2 regions of the Thioalkalivibrio versutus genome follow, and region 2 is predicted to be linked to the other one. Evidence: predicted binding sites of a transcription regulator. Region 2 holds the regulator's gene; the other holds the start of a gene.
What was found. The regulator FliA, encoded in region 2, starts transcription of late flagellar genes. The targets are predictions, from matches to a motif close to GCTAAAGTTNNNNNNNNNNCNGCCGATA.
Positions count from the first base shown of each region.

Region 1 (3,330 bases), 340 kb from region 2:
GGCCAGCTGCTGGTTGTCCACTGGATAGTTGCCGCTGGAGATCGCCTCGCGCAGTTCGGCAACGCGGGCGGCGTCGAAGGGGGCGGTGTCACCCGCGCCGGCCGCGGCATTCATTGCCTGGGCGGCCCCGGTGAGCGTGACCGAATCATTGTTTGCCGTCGATGCGTTACCGGAGGCCGGGGCACGGCTTGCCGTGTTGCCGGACTCGTCGCGACCCTTTACCCCGGGGTTCTGGCTGTCGGGGCGCAGGCTGTTCGTATTGAGGCCCTTGATATCCATGATGCCTTCCTGTCGTTGTAACTGTGCTGCAATTGTTTACGGCCAGCGTTGCTGAAACTGTAGGCCTCGGGGGCGGAAAAGTGTAACGGGCTTCACAGTCCGCCTCGAAGATCGTTGGCGTGCCTGGTGGGGCGAGACCTCAAAGCGCTACCCGGATGTGGCCGGAGGCCTGGATTTCGCCTTCGACGACGCGCCCGGAGGATGCGTTCTTGACGCGGATTCGTTCGCCCAGCGTCCCGTTCTCCAGCGCTTCGCCCTGCATGCGGATGGCGATTGAGCCGTTCTCTGCCAGGATGGTAACCCGTTGGCCGCGACTGATGATCTCGCGCGGGCTCACGTGCTGGGTTCCGATGATCTGACCCGGGCGGATGCTGCGCCGGGTCTGTTGGCCGATCAGGGCATTCTTTTCCTCATGATAACTGCCGGCATGGCGCGAGGTCTCGATTCGCTGGAAACGCAGGTCGCCCGCCGAGAGGGTGTGCTGGCGCGGCAGGGTGCGGTTCGCAACCAGCACTTCGGCGTAACGTTCGACCGTCGCCGGCACGTATAACTGCCAGGTCACCGGGCCGGCACACTGGATATGGACAGCGGTGTTGCCGTCACGCCGCCCGCCGGGTGGGAAACGCGCTTCCAGGCCGTCCGTGCAGGGGACGAGGCGCAGACGCTTGTCGAGCTGACCAATCTCGATGGAAACATCCTTCTCGGTATCGGTAACGCCCAGTTCCTGAATCAGGAACTGCTCGGCGGCGAGACGGATGTCGTCAACCGGGTGGACTTCGGCCCGGGCGCTGGTAGACAGCAGTACCAGGGTGAACAAGAGGGTGACTCCGGCAAGGAGACGCGGAATGGCTCGCACGTTTGCGCTCGAGTCGATCACGCTCGCTGGCGAGGCACCGGAGGGCCCGCCTTTTCCTGGAACGAATGAGGCCCCAACGCGAATGAGCGAACGGATCAGCGTCTTCCTGGCAGCGGAAGAAAATTCTGAAATGGGTCGGCGCTGGTTCATGTCGCGGTCCTGTTTGGTCCTGTCCTGCGCAGCCAGTTCGGTGCGGGCGTCGGACTGTGCGCGAATGGCTCGGATTTGGCGGATCTTGCGTCGATGTCGAGCGAGTCGCGAGCGGTTTCAGTACGCAAAAACATGCAGATGTCGTGCCAATGAATGGGCATCCCGCGCCACGCGCACATTCAAGGCCCGTCGCGGGCGGCCGTTATGGCCATGAGGCGGCGTCAGAAGGCGCATGCACGCAAATGCAAATGACAGGCCGGGGTTGCGCGGTGCACACTTGGCCTTTGAGGCCTGTCCGGTGCTAAGAGCAATCGGGGCAAGGAGAGCGGCACGATGAGTCAATTCATTGACGATGTGAATCAGCGAACCCAGTTGGTGGGGCAGAACCGCATGGAGCTTCTGCTGTTCCATCTGGGCGGGTCGCAGACCTTCGGGATCAATGTCTTCAAGGTCCGCGAGGTGATTCCGTCGCCGCCGCTGCGTCAGATTCCCGGCTCCATGAGCGTGGTACGCGGGGTGGCGACGTTGCGTGGCGGTACCGTGCCAATCATTGACCTGGCGCGAGCGATGGGCCTGCGTGGCGCCGTCGGGGCGGTCGACAACGGGGAGCAGAAGGTGGTGGTCACCGAGTTCAATCGTTCGGTGCAGGGCTTCTGGGTGTCGGCCGTGGACCGTATCGTCAACGTGAACTGGCAGGACGTGAAGTCGCCCCCGCGCGGAACCGGGCGCGAATCCTTCCTGGTGGCCGTCACGGAGATCGACAACAAGCTGGTCGAGATTATCGATGTCGAACGGGTGCTCTCCATCGTGAACCCGCTGCCCAGCGAGATATCGCCATCCATCCGCGAGAATGCCCGCGAGGCCAGCGGGCGCAAGGTTGTGATCGTCGATGACTCGGTGGTGGCGCGCAAGCAGATCGAGGGGGCGATCAAGGGGCTCGGTTTCGAATACGATGTCTTCAAGGATGGCCAGGAGGCACTGGACTTCCTTGAGCAGAAGGCCGCGGAAGGGCCGGTAGGCGACCAGGTCGAACTGGTGATCTCGGATATCGAGATGCCACGCATGGACGGCTACACCCTGACCGCGCGCATCCGGGACAATCCCGCGCTGCAGAATTTGCGGGTGCTGCTGCACTCCTCACTGAGTGGGGAATTCAACACGGATATGGTCAAGCGCGCCGGGGCCGATGCCTTTTTGTCCAAGTTCAATCCCGACGAGCTGGCGAATGCGGTGCTGGACCAGACCGGGCGCCCGGATCAGCAGGCCGAATGACCGGTCGGGCGGAACCGCGTTGCCGCTCGGCAAGCCCGGAGCGGCGACGGGTGGCCGCCACTCGGGCTGTATGGTGCCATGCGCGCGACGCCGTATACTCGACCCGATCTTCGGGATCACCCCGGTTTTCCGGCCAAGAGGCCCCGGCCAAGGATTCGTCATCAGGATGCCTAATCACGATGGACAGCGCTCAGGGATGACTTGGTGATCGATTCCCGCGACTACGAGGAGTTCTCCCGCTTCCTGCAGGACTGCTGCGGTCTGGTGCTGGGCGACAGCCGCCAGTACCTGGTTTCCAGTCGTCTGTCGCGGCTGCTCGACGAGTTCGACTTCAAGAGCGTCCCGGAACTGCTGCATGCCATGCGGCAGGCCCCGAATCCGCGCCTGCGCACCCGCGTGATCGATGCGATGACGACCAACGAGACGTCCTGGTTCCGCGATGGCTTTCCGTTCGAGATCCTGCGCCACGTGCTGTTGCCGGAACTGGCCGCGAAGGGAGGCAGCATCAAGGTCTGGTCCGCGGGCTGCTCCAGTGGGCAGGAGGCCTATACGATCTCGATGGTGGTCTCGGAATGGGAGGAGTCGCGGCCGGCCCGGAAGGTACCGGTTTCCATTCTGGGCACGGACCTGTCAGAGAAGATCCTGGACGATGCGCGGCGGGCCGTGTACGACGGCCTGAGCATCGTGCGCGGGCTCAGCGAGAGCCGGCGCGCGCGCTTCTTCGAGACCGTCGCGGATGGCCACAAGGTGATCCCGGATGTGCAGCGTCGCTG
Region 1 covers NZ_CP011367.1:1,707,094-1,710,423, reverse strand. The annotation lists gene flgM (flagellar biosynthesis anti-sigma factor FlgM) at 1-279, opposite strand, end outside; gene flgA (flagellar basal body P-ring formation chaperone FlgA) at 419-1,096, opposite strand; gene TVD_RS07920 (chemotaxis protein CheV) at 1,619-2,557, shown strand; gene TVD_RS07915 (CheR family methyltransferase) at 2,762-3,330, shown strand, end outside.
Region 1: the regulator FliA is predicted to act here: its motif matches at 1,463-1,490, upstream of TVD_RS07920 (chemotaxis protein CheV).

Region 2 (3,330 bases):
GCAAGACCACCACGCTGGCACGGATCGCGTTGCGCCAGATCCGTCGGATGGGACCGGATTCGGTTACGCTGGTGACCCTGGACAGCCAGCGCATCGGTGCCACACGGCAGCTGCAAGCCTTTGCACAGATGGCGGGGATCTCGGTGCGCGTGCTGCAGAATGCGCGCGAACTGCGCGATCTGGCGCGGCGCGTGGACGATGGCCACCTGATCCTGGTGGATACCGCCGGGCAGGCGCCGCGCGCGGTGGAGGAGGAGTCGCTGTTCGCGCATCTGCCGCCGGATATCCGTGCCGAGAGCTGGTTGGTTGTGTCGGCCACGACCCAGGGCAGTACCTTGCGGCGGGTGCTGGACGCGTTTCGCAAGGCGGATCCCTCGGCGCTGGTGCTGACCAAACTGGACGAGGCAGAACAGCTGGGCGAGGTCCTGTCGGTCCTGCTGGACCAGCACCTGGGGCTTGGGTTTGTAAGCGATGGCCAGCGCATCGCCGAGGATTTTCACCGGGTCGATACGGGGTATCTGACCCGCCTGGCACTGGACGACGATGCCGAGGGTGCGCAGGCGGGTGGCAATGCCCGCGAGACCTGGGCCGCCGAACGGCTGGCCGAAATGGAAGCGCCGCGACGCTCGCGCTCGCCGCTGCGCCCGGCGCAGGGGGCCGAGCCGGCCACACTGGAACTGATTCAGCCGGTTGGAAAGGGGCGTTATGCCACGCACTAACAAGCCGTTGAAGGTCATTGCGGTCGCCTCGGGCAAGGGCGGCGTGGGCAAGACCAACGTGTCGGTCAATCTGGCGGTCGGCCTGGCCCGGTTGGGCCGCGAGGTGATGCTGTTCGATGCGGATCTGGGCCTGGCCAACGTGGACCTGTTGCTCGGGATGCGCCCGGAGCGCACCCTGCACGACCTGGTGACCGGCGCCGTGGACAGCCTGGACGATGTCCTGGTTCAGGGGCCGGACGGGGTGAAGGTGGTCCCGTCGGCCTCCGGTATCGCGGCGATGGCGAATCTTACGCCGGCCGAGCACGCGGGGCTGATCCATGCCTTCAGCGCCTACCGCAAGCCGCTGGATGTCCTGATCGTGGACACTGCTGCAGGCCTGCAGGAGTCGGTGACTTCGTTCTGCCGGGCGGTACAGGAGACCCTTGTGGTGGTCTGCGACGAGCCGGCTTCGATTACCGATGCCTATGCCCTGATCAAGGTGCTGCATCGTGACCACGGGCTGCGGCGTTTCCGCATGGTCACCAACATGGTCAGCGGACGCGAGGGTGCGGAGCGGCTGATGCAGAAACTCAATACCGTCTGTGGCAATTACCTGCCGGAGGTGGTCCTGGATCTGGCCGGCTATATCCCGATGGACGAACATCTGCGCAAGTCCGTGCAGAAAAGGGCACCGGTGGTTCAGCAGTATCCCGGCAGTCCGGCCGGCAAGGCGTTTGCCGAACTGGCACGCACGGTGGACCGCTGGCCGGTTGGTGGGGGTGACCACGGGGGCGTCGGGTTCTTCGTGGAACGAATGCTGCAGAGTGCATGATGACGACGCGTAATCGACTTTCCGGCTACCAGGCGACGTCCACCGCGACCGGTGGACACGAGAAGTTGATTGCCGATCACGTTGAACTGGTGCATCGCATCGCGCACCACCTGATGGCCCGTCTGCCGGCCTCGGTCCAGGTCGATGATCTGATCCAGGCCGGCATGATCGGCCTTCTGGAGGCGGCGCGGCAGTTCGAGGGCGGGCAGGGGGCGACCTTTGCCACCTACGCCGGAATCCGCATCCGCGGTGCGATGATCGACGAATTGCGTCGCAGTGACTGGACGCCGCGTTCGGTGCACCGCAACAGCCGGCGTATTGCCGCCGCGATCCAGAGTGTCGAGGCCCGTGAGGGGCGTGCGGCGCGTGGGAGCGAAGTGGCGGCCGAGCTGGACGTGGCGATCGATGACTATTACGACATGCTCAAGGACCATGCCGGGGCCCATCTGTTTGCGCTGGACGATCTGGGTGGCGGGGATGACGGGGCCGATCGTGTGATCGAGGGGCAGGAAGTCTCTCCGTCGCGTAGCCTTGAGGCTGGCGAGTTTCGCGAGGAGTTGGCCGAGGCCCTTGGGGATCTGCCTGAACGCGAACGCCTGGTGCTGTCGCTGTATTACACCGAAGAACTGAATCTGCGCGAGATCGGGGCTGTTCTGGGCGTGACCGAGTCGCGCGTGAGCCAGATTCGCAGCCAGGCGGTCATCCGGCTGCGCGCGCGCATGGGGTCGTGGCTCGAAGACGGCACGGCTTTGCAGTTATTCTAAAACTCACCTTACGAATCCCGGAGTGACGTGTGGACAAGGGAATGAAAATTCTCATCGTGGACGATTTTTCCACGATGCGGCGCATTATCAAGAACCTCTTGCGCGATCTTGGCTTCAATAATACGCAGGAAGCCGACGACGGCAGCACCGCGCTGCCGATGCTGCAAAATGGTGATTTCGACTTCCTGATTACCGACTGGAACATGCCCAATATGCCGGGCATCGACCTGCTGAAGGCCGTCCGGGCGGATGCCAACCTGAAGTCGATGCCGGTGCTGATGGTGACGGCCGAGGCCAAGCGCGACCAGATCGTGGAGGCTGCGGAGGCAGGTGTGAACGGTTACGTGGTCAAGCCGTTTACCGCCGAAACGCTGAAGGAAAAGATCGACAAGATCTTCGAACGTATTGAAGCACAGGGCTAAGCATCGCCCAGTGATGAATACGGACGACGTCCGTCTCGCTTGCGCGGGTAGACGTGACCCGGCTCCTTCGGCGCCGTACCAGCAAGAGGCTCCTCATGACTGAACAGGAACACCCCCCACGCGACGGCCAGCTCGAGCTGGCCCGGCAACTGGTGCAGACGCTCGAGGCGGGCGACGACGCGGCGGCACGCGCGCTGGTGCAGGATCTAGCGCGTCCTTACGACCGCGAGCTCTTCGACGAACTGGGCAAGCTGACGCGCGACCTTCACGAGGCCTTGCAAAGCTTCCGTGGCGACTCGCGCCTGGTAGAGCTGACCCAGGCGGAGATCCCGGATGCGAAGGAACGCCTGAACTACGTGGTCACCATGACCGAGCAGGCCGCGCACGCCACGATGGGCGCCATCGAATCGAGCCTGCCGATCGCCGAGTCGTTCAGCCAGCAGGCGGCCGACTTGACCGCCAAATGGACGCGCTTTCGCAACCGGCAGCTCTCGGTGGACGAATTCCGCGATTTCGCGCGTGAGCTGGACAGCTTCTTCGGGCAGGCGGGCGAGGACGCCGAGGAATTGCGGCGGCTGCTCTCCGAGGTGTTGATGGCACAAAGTTATCAGGAC
Region 2 covers NZ_CP011367.1:1,370,077-1,373,406, forward strand. The annotation lists gene flhF (flagellar biosynthesis GTPase FlhF) at 1-719, shown strand, start outside; gene TVD_RS06330 (MinD/ParA family protein) at 706-1,530, shown strand; gene TVD_RS06335 (RNA polymerase sigma factor FliA) at 1,527-2,294, shown strand; gene cheY (chemotaxis response regulator CheY) at 2,336-2,716, shown strand; gene TVD_RS06345 (protein phosphatase CheZ) at 2,812-3,330, shown strand, end outside.